Regions from separate parts of the Agrobacterium sp. ES01 genome, predicted to be linked through region 1. Evidence: riboswitches for the same ligand, from Rfam matches in the RefSeq annotation. Region 1 holds a riboswitch; the other holds the start of a gene.
The links. Region 1 has a riboswitch for S-adenosylmethionine ahead of ACQQ2Q_RS05670 (O-succinylhomoserine sulfhydrylase). Riboswitches for the same ligand answer to the same signal wherever they lie in the genome.
Positions count from the first base shown of each region.

Region 2: linked by a shared signal. The riboswitch ahead of metA (homoserine O-acetyltransferase MetA) and the one ahead of ACQQ2Q_RS05670 (O-succinylhomoserine sulfhydrylase) in region 1 are both predicted to bind S-adenosylmethionine.

Region 1 is NZ_JBNQTH010000001.1:1,151,147-1,159,089, reverse strand. Features, by position in the region: gene ACQQ2Q_RS05700 (thermonuclease family protein) at 1-555, shown strand, start outside; gene ACQQ2Q_RS05695 (tellurite resistance TerB family protein) at 642-1,055, shown strand; gene ACQQ2Q_RS05690 (transporter substrate-binding domain-containing protein) at 1,040-1,957, opposite strand; gene ACQQ2Q_RS05685 (glycosyltransferase family 2 protein) at 1,999-3,993, shown strand; tRNA gene ACQQ2Q_RS05680 (tRNA-Gly) at 3,982-4,055, opposite strand; gene ACQQ2Q_RS05675 (2'-deoxycytidine 5'-triphosphate deaminase) at 4,111-5,208, opposite strand; SAM riboswitch at 5,281-5,359, shown strand; gene ACQQ2Q_RS05670 (O-succinylhomoserine sulfhydrylase) at 5,403-6,587, shown strand; gene apaG (Co2+/Mg2+ efflux protein ApaG) at 6,735-7,127, shown strand; gene ACQQ2Q_RS05660 (Hsp33 family molecular chaperone) at 7,151-7,943, opposite strand, start outside.
Region 2 is NZ_JBNQTH010000006.1:134,304-142,246, reverse strand. Features, by position in the region: gene ACQQ2Q_RS17725 (ABC-F family ATP-binding cassette domain-containing protein) at 1-468, opposite strand, end outside; gene ACQQ2Q_RS17720 (thiamine diphosphokinase) at 473-1,123, opposite strand; gene rpsU (30S ribosomal protein S21) at 1,273-1,512, opposite strand; SAM riboswitch at 1,763-1,840, shown strand; gene metA (homoserine O-acetyltransferase MetA) at 1,925-2,851, shown strand; gene ACQQ2Q_RS17705 (aldose epimerase family protein) at 2,876-3,901, shown strand; tRNA gene ACQQ2Q_RS17700 (tRNA-Gly) at 3,958-4,032, opposite strand; gene ACQQ2Q_RS17695 (prolyl-tRNA synthetase associated domain-containing protein) at 4,275-4,778, shown strand; gene trxA (thioredoxin) at 4,843-5,820, shown strand; gene ACQQ2Q_RS17685 (LON peptidase substrate-binding domain-containing protein) at 5,897-6,568, shown strand; gene ACQQ2Q_RS17680 (Trm112 family protein) at 6,581-6,769, shown strand; gene ACQQ2Q_RS17675 (ubiquinone biosynthesis hydroxylase) at 6,787-7,943, opposite strand, start outside.

The DNA.
Region 1 (7,943 bases):
GATCGGGAATTGTCAGAAGCCGCGCAACCTGAACCGTTTGTCATCGAAAACCGCGCAGTCCGTCTGGTCAGCCCCAAACGCTTTGCGTCTCCACTGGCGACAGATCTTGAAAATCTGGAGCGCGTTGCCCCGAGAGAACCCTTCACGCGACCGCATGAGCGCAAGGAACGGGTCAAGGTCGTCCTGTTGTCGCGGCCGCGCAGTCTGGCAGCCGGCCTGATTTCGGTGAAGGGTCGCAAGGTGCGGTTCCGTGATGTCGAGCCAACGGATGTCGAGCGGCAATGTGCAGCTGAGGGCGGTGACGTCTGGCCTTGTGGCATGGTGGCGCTGACCCATCAGCGTATGCTGTTGCGCAGCCGCTCCGTCTCCTGTGAGCACGACGGTGCCGACTGGCAAGGCGTGCTCGTCACGACGTGCAACATTGGCGATATCGATATTGGCGCTTGGCTGGCCAAACACGGTTGGGCCGAGGTTACCCCTGGAACGGCGCTGGAGGAATTGGCAGACGAGGCCAGAACAGCGCGACGCGGGCTCTACGGTGGCGATCCCCGATAGACATGCGCCATCGGGCCACCTTGAACGGGTGAAATTGAGTGCCTACTCTATTTCCACTGCCTGATGCATGACGAGGATATTGCGAAATGAAAGAACAGATCACCCATCACGATGCGCTGATCTTTGTTATGGTAATGGCGTCTGCTGTCGATAATGCCATGGCCGAGCGTGAGCTTGAGCGCATTGGTCAACTGGTCGATTCGCTGCCGGTCTTTGCCAGTTTCGACAAGCAGGACCTGATTTCGGCCTCCAGGCGTTGCGCGGAAATTCTGTCCGGGACCGAAGGTCTTGAGATCGCGCTTGAGACCATTCGCGACGCCCTGCCCAAGCGCCTGCGGGACACGGCCTATGCGCTTGCCGTGGACGTCATGGCCATCGATGCAGCGATCTTGCCTGAAGAAATCCGCCTGTTGCAGATGCTGCGCGACCGTCTGGAACTCGACAAACTGACCTGTGCAGCCATCGAACGCAGCGCGATTGCCCGCTACCGCAGATCCTGACCTGCTGTCGCGTCGGCGCGCTCTCCATACAGCCCATAAGGGAAGTAGCGCAGATAGATGTCCTGCAGGCGTCCCTTGCGCGATAGCGTCGAAAGAGCGCTGTCGATTGCCTGCCGCAAGGTAGCGTCGTCATCGCGGACCATAACGGTCAGTCCTTCGCCCAGAAACCGCTCGGAGAAATAGGGGGCGCCAAACAGTTCGCAGCAGGATTCTGAGGACTTGCTGTTGACCCAGAACGACAATTGCTGAGCATCGGCAAATGCCGCGCCAATCTCGCCTTTGCGCAGGCCATCGAGAAGACTGCCCCGGTTCTCGTACAAGCTGGCTTTCATGCGTGGGAAAAAGGAAGACAGCATTGCCTGATGCGCTGTACCGTCCACCACGCCGACCGTCTGGCCGTTTAACGCCCTGATATCTTCGCCTTTCCCCGCGGTCGACTTGTTGCGCACAAACCGCGCCGGCAGCATCATATACGGGCGCGAAAAATCGAACTTGCGTCTGAGTGCCTCGGTGACGGAGATGCCGGCGATCACGGCTTCTCCCTGACCGGATTCCAGCGCCTCTTCCAGGTCCGAAAAGGCAAGTGCCTGGATCTGGCACTTGGCCTCAATGTTCAGTTCAGCGCAGATTTCCCGAATAAGATCGACGTGAAATCCAGACAATCGCCCGGTCTGGTCCGCAAAGTTGAAGGGTGGAAAGTCCGTTGAAGTCAGGACCCGAAATCGCACCAGATTAGACAGATCCGGCCTCGGTAGCCGTTCACGGCTATCGAAAAGCATGGGCATCGGCGCTGTGTCGATCTGGGCTGCCATCGCGGCATGTGTAGCCGCACCGGGCGTCAGAAGCGTAGCTATTTGAAACAGCCCCCCTGAAACTAGGGATGTATATTTCAACCGCATCACTATCATCCGTTGTGGGGAAATCGGGGACGTCATCTGCCTGGATGACGGTTATCAGAATAGTGCGTTCAGGGGAATATGCTGATCATACGGCAGGTCCTGGAAAGACGCGGCACGGCAGCGATGTCCGTGGTCACGATGCGCTGGGGGATTCCCTTGAGCCTGTCTACGATCCGTTTGGCGAACAGCATGTATTCAGACGCATCGGCATAGGCAAGCCGACGATTGCCAAGGCGGCCGAACTCGCACGGCGTCGCGGCACGACGATCGAGCAGGAATTGCTATGTGAATTAGGCATTCAGGAAGCGGCCTATTACGAGGCCTTGGCGCGCGATGCCGGCCTTGCCTATGTCGATGCCGTTTCGCCTTCCAACGTCTCCGACATCCGTGGTCTCGATACCCAGTTGATCACGCCGCAATATCTGCGCGTCTTTCATCCCCAGGCTTCGACTGTGACGGCGATTGTGCCGGAAGCACGGAAGATGGACCATCTGATCGGTCGCTTGAGAGAATTGCCCCAACTCGCCGATCTGCTCGTTGTCACCCGTCCCTCCAGCTTGCGCCGTGCGGTCTGGCAGGCAGGTGAGAAGAGAAGAGTGACCGCTGCCGTCTCACACCTGTTCGAGGAGCGTCCCAAATTCTCGGCGCGGATTGTCATGAGCGGGGGGCAGGGTTTCTGGCTAGGGTTGTGCTTGAGCGCTATTGTCACCGCCTCCATGCTGGCAAGCAGCATCGTTTTAAATGTGCTGCATTCCACCTTCTCGCTGCTCTACTTCTCGGCCCTTTGTCTGCGTATTGCGTCGCTTGGCCACGCCATGCGCCAGGTCGGCGCGGCACCGACAAGCGCTGAAGAAGTGTTGCCGACCTATACCGTGATGGTTGCCCTTTACCGCGAAGCGGCCGTTGCCCCGCAGCTGCTGAGGGCACTGGACCGGCTCGACTGGCCGAAGTCGCGTCTGGATATAAAACTGCTTTGCGAGGCGGATGACCTAGAAACCATTGAGGCCCTGAAGGCCCTCAAACCTGGCCGGCAGTATGAGATCGTCGAGGTGCCCGATTTCGGACCGCGCACAAAGCCGAAGGCCTTGAGCTACGCACTGTGCGCCGCGCGCGGTCGCTATATTGTTGTCTATGATGCCGAGGATAGGCCGCATCGCGGCCAATTGAAGGAAGCCCATGCGCGCTTTACCGCGCTGCCTGAGGATCTGGCATGTCTGCAAGCGCCATTGATCATCACAAATGGCAATCGCTGCTTCTTAAGCGCGCTGTTTGCCTTGGAATATGCAGCGCAGTTTCGTGGTCTTCTCCCCTTTCTAGCGCGTCTCCGCATGCCCATCCCCCTGGGCGGGACGTCGAATCATTTCCGCACGGATATTCTGCGCCGCATCGGCGGCTGGGATCCCTTCAATGTGACCGAGGATGCGGACCTCGGCATGCGCCTGCACCGCCTTGGCTACCGTACCGGTGTGCTCAGACATCACACGCTTGAGGATGCGCCGGTAGACCTGTCGGTGTGGATGCGCCAACGTACCCGTTGGTTCAAGGGATGGCTGCAGACATGGCTGGTTGTCACGCGGGACAATCGGGAAGCAAGGGCGGAGATGGGCTGGAAGGGCTTTGTCGTATTTCAGTTGCTGTTCGGTGGTGTGATCGTATCCGCATTGCTCCATCCGGCTCTCGTCGTCGCACTCATCCAATCTTGCATGTTCATGCTTGAAACGCCGAAGCCGCCGATCAGCGCGCTTCAGATTATTCTGATCGTTGTCGATCTTCTCAACGTCATGGGATCTTATGCGGTGTTCATCGCACTCGGTGTCTCACCCATGATGCCGCAGGAAAAACAACGAATCGGCATGCGATGGATTGGTGTCCCGGTCTACTGGATGATGATCACCATCGCTGCCTGGCGCGCCGTGTTTGAACTCAGGCGCAATCCGTTCTTCTGGCACAAGACACCCCATTCGCCGGCAGCACAGGAACAAGTGCGTCGCCAGAGATGGTGGAGCCGGAGATGGAAGCCAAGTCTTTGGAGCGGGTGAAGGGAATCGAACCCTCGTATTCAGCTTGGGAAGCTGCTGCTCTACCATTGAGCTACACCCGCGATGAGACTTCATTACCAGCAAGCAACGGCAGCCAGCAAGCGCAAAAACGAAGGCTCAGCCTGCGCGGAAATGCTTGGAGAGCTTCAGGCCCTGCGCCTGATAGTTCGACCCGAGCCCGGTGCCATAAAGCCCTTCCGGCTTTTCCTGCATGTCCTCATAAACCAGCCGGCCGATAATCTGGCCATGCTCGAGAATGAAGGGGACTTCGTGGCTGCGCACTTCCAGTACAGCACGGCTTCCGGCACCGCCGGCGCCCGCATGTCCAAAGCCCGGGTCGAAGAAGCCGGCATAGTGCACGCGGAACTCACCCACCAGCGGGTCGTATGGCGTCATTTCAGCAGCATAAAGGGGAGGCACATGCACAGCCTCGTTGGAAACGAGAATATAGAACTCGTCCGGATCGAGGATCAGTTCGCGGCTGCCGCGGTTATAGATCGGTTCCCAGAAGTCGAGAATGTCGTGGGCGGCTTTCCGGTCAACATCTATCACCGAAGTGTGGTGCTTGCCGCGATAGCCGATCAGACCGTCAGGGCTGGAGCCGGTCAGGTCGATCGAAAGCGCAATGCCACCGCCGGAGACATTGGGCACATCACTGGCAACAAGCGTTTCAGCGGAATGCAGGTCCAGCAATTGCGCTTCTGACAGCAATGCGTGCCCGACACGAAAGCGGATCTGCGACAGGCGTGAGCCGCGTCGAACGATGATCGGGAATGTCCGCGGCGAAATCTCCAGATAGAGCGGCCCTTTATAGCCGGCCGGCACCTTGTCGAACTCCTGGGCCCGGTCGACCATGACGCGGGTAAAGATGTCCAGGCGGCCAGTGGAACTCTTGGGGTTCGCCGACGCCGAAATATCCTCTGGAAGCTCAAGGCTTTCCATCAGCGGAACGATGTAGACGCAGCCGGTTTCCAGCACCGCTCCGTTCTCTAGGTCGATCTCGTGAAGGGTCAGCCGCTCAAGCTTCTCGGCAACGGTGCAGCCGGGGCCCGGCATGAAGCTGGCGCGCACGCGGATAGCTTTCGAGCCAAGGCGCAGGTCGAGGCTGGCCGGCTGTATCTGGTCGCTGTCGAGTATGTCCTGGCTTTTCAGCTGACCTTCAGCGAAGAGCGCCTTGATGGCGCGGTCGGCCAGAATGCCTGATTTCCTAGTCATGTCGTCGTTCCTGTTTGGCGAGACAAAATCAAAAGCGGAGAATTGACGCAAGTCACCAACCGGCGTATTAGGCCCTTATCCCGTGGTGATTTGGCCGGTCGGCTTGCAGCCACGTTAAACAAATGGCTAAAAAGACCGGGTATGAAACCGGTCTGCTTTTGCGACCGGTTTTTTTTGTTTGAAAGGCACGTGGCATGAGCAAGAAATGGCGCCCGGCAACGCAACTTGTCCATGGAGGAACACTCCGCTCGCAATACGGTGAGGTATCGGAAGCAATCTTCCTGACCCAGGGCTTCGTCTACGACAATTCCGCCGCCGCAGAGGCGCGCTTCAAGGGCGAGGACGACGGTTTTATCTATGCCCGTTACGGCAGCCCGACCAATGATATGTTTGAAAAGCGCATGTGCATGCTGGAAGGTGCCGAAGATGCGCGCGCCACGGCATCGGGCATGGCCGCAATCACGGCTGCGATCATGTGTCAGCTGAAAACGGGCGACCACATCGTTGCCGCTCGCGCCCTGTTCGGTTCGTGCCGCTGGGTGGTCGAGACGCTCGCCCCTCGCTATGGCATCGACTGCACACTGGTCGATGGTCGCGATCTCGCAAATTGGGAAGAGGCGATCCGCCCCAATACAAAGGTCTTCTTCCTCGAAAGCCCGACCAATCCGACACTGGAAGTGGTTGATATTGCAGCCGTGGCAAGACTGGCCGATCAGGCAGGCGCGACACTGGTTGTCGACAATGTCTTTGCCACTCCGCTGTTCCAGAAGCCTTTGGAACTGGGTGCGCATGTCGTCGTCTACTCCGCAACCAAGCATATCGATGGTCAGGGTCGTTGTCTGGGAGGCGTCGTTCTGTCCAACAAGGAATGGATCGACGAAAACCTGCATGACTATTTCCGTCATAGCGGTCCCGCCATGTCTCCATTCAATGCATGGACATTGCTGAAGGGCATTGAGACGCTGCCTCTGCGGGTAAAGCAGCAGACGGAGAATGCGGCAAGGATCGCCGACCTGCTCGCCGACAGCGGCAAGGTGGCCCGTGTCATTTATCCGGGACGCGCCGATCATCCTCAGGCCAGCATCATTGCAAAGCAGATGACGGGCGGATCGACGCTCGTTGCCTTCGAAATGAAGGGCGGCAAGGACGCGGCCTTCGCCTTGCAGGACGCATTGGACGTGGTGACCATCTCCAACAATCTTGGCGATGCCAAGAGCCTGATCACCCATCCGGCAACCACCACGCACAAGAACCTCAGTGACGAAGCGCGTGCGGAGCTGGGCATAACCGATGGCACCGTCCGGTTGTCCTGCGGTATCGAGGATGGCGACGATCTGCTTGAGGACTTCGCCCGGGCATTGGATGTCTTGAAGGCCTGACCTCTGTCACGCAGCCGATAATTGTCACGTGGATGCCCAGAAATAATCTGTAACAAAGGCTGTGGAGCGTGCATGCGCCACAGCCTTTTATTGACGTTAACGTCAGGCTGTAGAATATGGTTAACGAACTGATTGGAGGTTTGGCGAATGTATCGAGCCCTGACGAGGGACATAGAGGTGAGTGTCGAGCCGTATTATCTGGAGGAGCAATCCGATCCGGGTGACGACCGCTATGTCTGGGGCTATCGTGTCGTCATATCAAACCATTCCGACAAGCCGGTGAGACTGATCAACCGTTACTGGAACATCACCGATCAAAACGGGCAGGTGGACGAGGTTCGCGGCCCGGGGGTCGTCGGTGAGCAGCCCCAGCTCGATCCTGGAGCATCCTACGAATACCAGTCGGGATGCCCGCTGGATACGCCATCAGGCATGATGTTCGGTCATTATCAGATGCAGACAGAGGACGGCGAACGTTTCAATGTCGCCATCCCCGCATTTTCGCTCGATAGCCCGGGTCTGGCCCGCGTCCTGAACTAACCGACGCGGCTGTCGAAGCAAGCTCAGGCGTTTTCCAGCTCATCGGGTTCGTAGCGATAGGTGGTCGAGCAGAATTCGCAGGTCACCGCAATCCTGCCCTCTTCCTGGCTTGCCTCGATATCTTCGGGTGTAAAGCCCTGGAGTACGCCCTTGATTTTCTCGCGTGAACAGCTGCAACGGTCGTGAACTTCCTGCGGCGGGAAAACCCTCACGCCACGCTCGTGGAACAGACGGAATAGCAGTCTCTCGACGCCGATCAGCGGATCGGTCAACTCGTCGGCATCGACGGTCTCGACCAGCATGCGTGTTTCCGACCATGCATCATCATCAGCAAGATCCAGATCGCGGTCATCGCCGTCTCCACCGTGAAGGTCGGGCTGGCGCATCCGCTCCGGTGCATCGGGTAAAAATTGCACGATGACGCCTCCCGCACGCCAGGCATGGCGAGGGTTTCCGTCCTCGTCCCGGTCGTAGAGCTCAGCGGCGCCCAGTCGCACACGCGTCGGGATCTGTTCCGACTGGCGGAAATAGACGCCGGCAATGTCTTCCAGCGTTGATCCGTCGAGCGGGACGATGCCCTGGTAAGGGGTCATGTAGTTGCCCTGGTCGATGGTAAAGGCAAGAACGCCGGCCCCGAGCAGCTGTTCAGGTGAGCCTTCGCCTTTGGCAACAGCCGCTGCCACGGCCTCGGCATCGAAGCGCGCATAGGCACGAACATTTTCGGGCGTGGAGAAATCCGCAACCAGAAGATCGACTGGACCGTCGCTCTTGGTCTGCACCGTAAACTTGCCCTGAAATTTGAGCGACGTGCCGATG
Region 2 (7,943 bases), on a different contig from region 1:
CTCGATTGTCGGAAGGTCCAGATGGTTGGTCGGCTCATCCAGGAGAAGAATATCGGGTTCCGGCGCCAATACGCGCGCAAGCGCTGCACGCCGCGCCTCCCCACCCGACAATCGCGTCGGATCTTCCTCGCCGGTCAATCCCAGATGTTCCAGCAGATAAGTGACCCGATAGGCATCGTCTCCGGGGCCAAGTCCCGATTCTGCATATGCCTGAACGGTGGTATATCCGCCGAAATCCGGAGCCTGCTCCAGATAGCGGATCGTCGAAGACGGATGCCTAAACACCTCGCCCGACTGTGACTCCACCATGCCGGCGGCAATCTTCATCAGCGTCGACTTGCCGGAGCCGTTTCGCCCCACGAGACAAATCCGGTCGCCCGGCTCCACCTGCAGATTTGCGCCGTCGAGCAATGGCGTACCGCCAAAGGAAAGCTTGATGTCGTCGAGTTTCAAAATGGGAGGCGCCAAGGTTTCAGGCTCCGGTCAGGTCATGAGGGCGCGCAAGGATCACGGCATCGCCGCTGCCCAGCGTGAATTCGACTGGTCCTTCGGCGACGTTCGAAATCGTCCGCGAAGAACCGAATGGAAGGGTAAAGTCGTTGAGCGGGTAGCGTGCATTGCGAATGGTAAGGCCTTCAAGCCTTGTCAGACCAAGCACGGAAAACAGCGAGCCTTGCGGCAAGTCGAGATACAAGGGCCTTGAAAGCAACGGATATGCTTCTTCGTCGCCCGAGGTCATCATCACGTCCAGACCGGATTTCGCCAATGCGACACCAGCAATCAGGTGCATCGTCGCATGGTCGGAGCGCTCACCGCCAAGCGCACCCACCAGAACAAGCTTGCGCGCCCCTCGGGCTATCGCCTCATCCACGGCAATCTCCCCGTCCGTCACATTCTTTCTGGCCGGATAAGGCATCCTCAAAATGCCGGGATAATCGCTTTCGGGCAGGTCATCGGAACTGTCGAAATCGCCAACCCAAAGCTCAGGCTGAAGTCCCAGCACCTTCGCGTGACGCATGCCACCATCAGCGGCAATGGCGCGCGTGCCGGCGACGACTTGTTTAAGCCGTTCCGAAGGCGTCAGCATTCCACCAAGAAGGATTGTAAAAGCGGGTTCGTTCATGAAACGAGCCCTTAGCGCATCTTTGCGCAAAAGGGAAAGGCGCATCGAAACAGCGGTACTGTATAGAAGTACCAAAACGCGGCGCCTTCACCCTTGTTGCCAGATCGATCTAAGATCGATGCGATCATATCTCACGCAAATGGGCGCGATTACCGCCCTGCAGCTACTTTTTTGCGAGGTCCCGGAATCAGCCCTTCGCGCTGTGCTTTCTTGCGGGCCAGCTTGCGCATGCGGCTGATGCCTTCTGCCTTTTCGCGAGCGCGGCGAGCAGATGGCTTCTCATAGGCTTGGCGAGCCTTCATTTCACGGAAAAGGCCTTCGCGCTGCATCTTCTTTTTCAGCGCACGCAACGCCTGGTCTACATTGTTGTCACGGACAATAACTTGCACGTTGTCTCCTTCGTTTGAGGTAACACATAGTTCGTGCCCGCCGATAAGGCGGTATGAACGACGGCACTCTTCAGGTGCTATTTCGCTTTCGGCTGAGAGCGATGCCGGGCATAAAATTATGTGGTCCGCGCAAGGCGAAGAAACCCGGCCACGCGTCTTATGTAGTCAGCACCCCCTCCGGGTCAAGCCCGAACAGCACAGGTTGCATCATGCTTTTTCGTTGACCACCTGCAGCGGCAGAGCTATCAAAGCTGCTGATCGTGGTGATTTGGCCGGCCGGCTTGCAGCCACGTTAAACAAATCGCTAAAGGGCCGTGGCAAGTTGACAGACTTCCCGGAACCGGTGGCGATCACCAAGCGGCCGGATTTTTGTACGCGGTATTCCGCGACGAGAAGGAAAGTCGAGCCAAATATGCCGATCAAGATCCCCGATACGCTACCAGCCTTCGAAACCCTCATTGATGAGGGCGTGCGCGTCATGACGGAAACCGAAGCGATCCGCCAGGACATCCGCCCCTTGCAAATCGGCCTCCTCAACCTCATGCCGAACAAGATCAAGACTGAGCTTCAGATCGCGAGACTGGTGGGCGCATCACCGCTTCAGGTGGAGTTTTCGCTCATCCGCATCGGCGGGCACAGGGCCAAAAACACGCCGGAAGAGCACCTGCTCTCATTCTATGAAACCTGGGATGAAGTGAAGGACCGTCAGTTCGACGGCTTCATCATCACCGGCGCTCCGATTGAAACGCTCCCCTTTGAGGATGTGACCTACTGGGATGAAATGTGCCAGATCCTCGATTGGACAAAGACCAATGTTCACTCCACGCTGAATATCTGCTGGGGTGCGATGGCTGCGATCTATCATTTTCATGGCGTGCCGAAATATGCGCTCGGTGAAAAGGCCTTCGGTGTCTATCGTCATCAGAACCTCAAGCCGTCATCCGTCTATCTCAGTGGGTTCTCCGATGATTTCCAGATCCCGGTCTCGAGATGGACAGAAGTTCGAAGAGCCGACATCGAGAAGGTTGAGGGCCTCGAGATTCTGATGGAATCGGATGAAATGGGTGTCTGCCTTGTTCAGGAAGAAGCATCCAGGCGCCTCTACATGTTCAACCATGTCGAATATGATTCCACCTCTCTCGCAGATGAATATTTCCGCGACGTGGAGACGGGCGCGCCGATCAAGCCGCCCTTCAATTATTTTCCCGGAGATAATCCGGACCGGCCGCCGCAAAACCGCTGGCGCAGCCATGCCCACCTTTTTTTCGGAAACTGGATCAACGAAATCTATCAGACCACGCCATACGAGCTGAAGGCCATCGGAAAGACGGGCAGCTAGGCATTCAAGGGGAGGAATAACAACGTGACAAGCGATCAGTCAAAGCTTGAGCTTTTTGGAACGGATAAGAAAGGCCAACCGGTTCACCGCATCCATTTATCAGGCTGCGGCCTGAAGGCCTCCATCCTGACCTGGGGTGGCGTGCTTCAGGATCTGCGCCTCGACGGCCATGAACCTTCTCTCGTGCTCGGCTTCGAACGCTTCAGCGACTATCTGGCCCATTCCCCTTACTTCGGCACCACGCCGGGTCGCTACGCCAACCGCATCGCCAATGGTCGCATGACGATCGACGGCAAAAGCTACCAGCTTGACCTGAACGAAGGCGGCTATGGCCACCTTCATGGCGGCGGCGATGGCATGGGGGTCAATACTTGGGAACTCGTTGACTATGGAAGCGATTACGCCGTCCTGACATTTACCGATCCTGATGGCCGGGGCGGTTATCCCGGCAATTGCACTGCGACGACCACCTACCGATTGAAGGAAGGCGGCATTTTTTCCGTCACGCATGAAACCATCACGGATCGACCGACACCCGCCAATATCTGCCATCATTCCTATTTCAATCTGGATGGTGGCGATACGATTCTCGATCATCGGATCATGATTGCCGCCGAGCATTATCTTCCCGTTGACGACAAGCTCATACCGACGGGTGAACAGCGTTCCGTCGAGAAAACACCATTTGATTTTCGTAAAATTGCGCCTATCCGCAGGGGTGAAAACGGCAAGCAAGTGCCTTTCGACCATAATTTCTGCTTGTCCGCCGAACGCACAGAGAAACGCAGCATCGCGCGGGTTGAAAGCCTTGCATCCGGCGTTAGCCTTGATGTCCGCTCGACCGAGCCCGGCGTTCAATTCTATATCGGCGGATCACTGGATGTGCCGGTGCCGGGCCTCGACGGCCGCCACTATCAACCATTCGGCGGGTTTTGTCTGGAAACGCAGATCTGGCCGGACGCCGTCAATCACAGCAATTTCCCCAAGGCTATTTTGCGGCCAGGAGACATGCTGCGTCAGGAAACCGATTACATTTTCGCGAAGGCATGAATATTGCCTTCGCCCGAGGCGAGCCAATATTTCAATACTGTTATTTGGGAGAAAATTGGAGCGGGTGAAGCGATTCGAACGCTCGACCCCAACCTTGGCAAGGTTGTGCTCTACCCCTGAGCTACACCCGCTCACAGCGACGATCCGGGGGTATGCTCTGGATCGAAGGTCAACCACGTTGCGGCGACGGGCGCTATATCGCTCAAACGATTTTCAAATGCAACAGGGAAATGACGGATTCTGGAAGAAAAATTATTCAGCCGGGAGAACCGCCCTTTCTGCACCTGCGCCAATGCACTGCTACAGTTGCCAATTGCCGCTAGCGCCCCTAAAAATCCCGGGCCTTCCAAGCCCTTTAAACAATCACCGAGGACTGCCCGTGCCCAAGACCGCTGATGACCTCTTTCGCCTTTTGGACGACCTGAACATAACGCATAAGACCAAAACCCATGAGCCTGTCTTCACGGTGGCAGAATCAGTATCGCTCAGAGACGAGATACCCGGCGGCCACACGAAGAACCTGTTTGTGAAGGACAAGAAGGACCGTTTTTTTCTGCTCACGGTGGAAGAGCACGCAATCGTTGATCTGAAGACCATCCATACGATCATCGGCGCTTCAAGCCGTGTGTCTTTCGGAAAACCCGAAAAGCTGATGGAATATCTGGGCGTAACGCCAGGCTCAGTCACGGCCCTCGCCGCCATCAACGACACCGGAAACAACGTAACATTCATTCTGGACGAAGAATTGATGAAGGAGGAGATCATCAACTGCCATCCTCTTTCCAACGATGCCACCGCATCGATTGCGCGGGACGACCTGTTGCGCTTTATCGAAGCCACGGGCCACACGCCGCTTGTCTTGAAAGTTTCAGCCTGACATACGATCTGTAGGGTAACGGTTAAAGGTCTTTGCAAGCCTCAGAGACGGCGGGAGAATTTCGATGAGTGATAGCAGCAACCCCTATGGCGGTTTTTCCGGGCAGCAGATGACAGGTCAGGCGACCTTTGGCGTCGCGCCGGCTGCCGGACCTGCGCCCTCTGGCAATCACGTGAAGGATACGACCACTGCCGGCTTCGCCAAGGATGTGGTTGAAGACTCGCGCAACCAGCCAGTGCTCGTCGATTTCTGGGCGCCGTGGTGCGGACCGTGCAAGCAATTGACCCCTGTTCTCGAAAAGGTCGTCAATGAAGCTGGTGGGCGCGTGAAGCTGGTTAAACTGAACATTGATGACCACCCCTCGATCCCGGGCCAGCTCGGCATCCAGTCTATCCCGGCAATTGTTGCTTTTGTCGATGGACGTCCAGCGGATGGCTTCATGGGTGCATTGCCCGAGAGCCAGGTGCGCGAATTCATCGAAAAGCTCGGCGGTACAGGCGCGGATGATGCGGGAGCGCAGCTCGAAGCAGCGATTGAGGAGGCAAAGCAGCTTTTCGATCAGGGCGACATTCAGCAGGCAGCCCAGCTTTATGGCGCAGTCATGCAGGCCGATCCGACCAGCGCGAAGGCTGTCGCCGGGCTCGCCCAGTGCATGATTGCCGTTGGTCAGGAAGAACACGCCCGTGAACTGCTGGACAGTGTGCCGGACGAGTTGAAGGCCGATCACGACATCCAGATGGCGATCAAGCAGCTGAACCAGATCGACGAGGTGAAGAAGCTGGGCGATCCGGCAGCGCTTGAAAAAGCGATCGCTGCCGATCCCGACGATCATGCCGCACGCCTTAAACTGTCGAAGATCCTCAACGTTCAGGGCAAACGCGACGAGGCCGCCGAGCACCTTTTGACCATCATGAAACGTGACCGCACGTTTGAAGACGATCTCGCACGCCGCGAACTACTGGAACTGTTCGATGTATGGGGCCCAAAGGACCCGGCGACGATTGCGGCGCGGCGCAGACTGTCGGCGCTGCTGTTTTCCTAAGCGCGGCGGCAACAACACACTGATAGCCTCCCGAAACGCTAGGTTTCGGGGCGCCGGAAACGGAATGGAGTGGGCGATGCAAGTCGGAAATGCCCGATATCTAACGGAAAAAGACCTGCCGGACAGCCTGCCGGTTTTCCCCCTGACCGGTGCCTTGCTGCTGCCCGCTGGCCATCTGCCGCTCAACATATTCGAGCCGCGCTATATCGCCATGTTTGACGCGGCTCTTTCGTCCAACCGGCTTATCGGCATGGTGCAGCCGGCCATGCATGAGGGTGCCGTCAAGGGCGAGCACCCCGACCTGTGTCAGGTTGGCTGTATCGGACGGATCACCTCTTTGGCGGAATCGGGCGACGGCCGATACATCGTCTCGCTGGAGGGTGTATGCCGCTTCCGCCTGATCGATGAGATCGCCGGTCACAAGCCCTACCGCTCCTATCGCATAACGCCTTTCATCACCGATCTTGCCTGCCAGGAAGAACAGACTTCCGTTGATCGTTCAGCACTTTTGGCGTCCTTCAAAAGCTATCTTGTTGCCAACAAACTTGAGGCAGACTGGGAAAGCATTGAAAAGGCCAGCAATCTGACACTGGTAAACTCCCTGTCGATGATGGCGCCGTTCGGCGCGCCGGAAAAGCAGGCTTTGCTGGAAGCGCCGGATCTGAAAACCCGCGCGGAAACGCTGATCGCCATCACCGAGATCGTTCTCGCCCGCGATTTCGGCGATTCCGACAACATGATCCAATAAAGGACGACACAGATGGACGAGCGCATCAGTCGCGTCGATCCCAAGCTTCTTGAGCTTCTCGTCTGCCCGCTGACCAAGGGAAGATTGTCTTACGACAAGGAGAAGAACGAGCTGGTGTCTGAAGTAGCCAGGCTGGCTTACCCCATCCGTGATGGCATTCCCATCATGCTCATTTCGGAAGCCCGCAAGATCGAGGGCTGACAGGCTGATCTCGTCTCTTAGATGCCGTGCCCCGCGAGCAGCTTGGGCCCTCCAGGCTTCAATCCGGCAGCTTCGCCGATAAAATAGTTTTTCAGCCCCGGAACTCGGTCGACAAGCCCAAGCCCAAGATCGCGAACGGCGCGCAAGGGGGCAAAATCATTCGAGAACATCCGGTTCAGAACATCCGTTGTCACACCCATTCTGAACGTGTCGAAGCGGCGCCAGGACTGATAGCGCTCCAGCACATTGACCGAACCGATATCGAGGCCCAGTCGGTCGGCATCGACAATCGTCTCGGCAAGCGCTGCCACATCCTTGAAGCCCAGATTGAGACCTTGCCCGGAAATCGGGTGGATACCATGCGCCGCATCACCGGCAAGTGCGAGCCTCGGTGCAATGAACGAGCGTGACAGCGTAAGCCCCAAGGGAAATGCCCGGCGATCTGCAACGGCCGTAATGGCACCCAGCTTATGTCCGAACCTGCGCTCGAGTTCTTCTTCGAAGACCAGATCGTCCGCCGCAACGAGGCGGTCGGCATCAGCAGTTCTCTCGGTCCAGACCAGTGATGAGCGATTACCCTTCAAAGGCAGGATCGCGAATGGACCCGCGGGCAGGAAATGCTCTTCCGCACAGCCCTCATGCGGACGCTCATGTTCCACGGTCGTAACGATGCCCGACTGGCCGTAGTCCCACTTGACCACCTTGATACCGGCGAGATCGCGCAGTTTAGAGCGGACACCGTCGCAGGCAACGACGAGCTTCGATCTCAGAACCGTTCCATCCATAAGTGTCAGCTCGGCCGCACCCTGATCGTTTTTCAGATCGCTTGCCCTGGCATTGTTTCGGATAGCGATACCCAATCGCTCACAGGCGCCGAGCAAGGCGCCGACCATGGCACTATTCGGGACCATATGCGCAAAGGGTTGTTCGTCTTCGACCACGCCATCAAAGGTCAGGAAAATAGGGCGAACCGGATCTCCGGCCTTGGAATCGGTGACAATCATGCGATTGATCGGCTGCGCCTCGGGCAAGATCTCGTCCCAGAGACCGAACACTTCGAACATTCGGCTTGCCGCAGCGATGATGGCGGAGGCGCGAGGGTCCTTCTTCCAGACCATCTGAGGGGCTGCCTCCACCACCTCGACTGAAAGATGTGGCGCCGCCTGTTTGACGG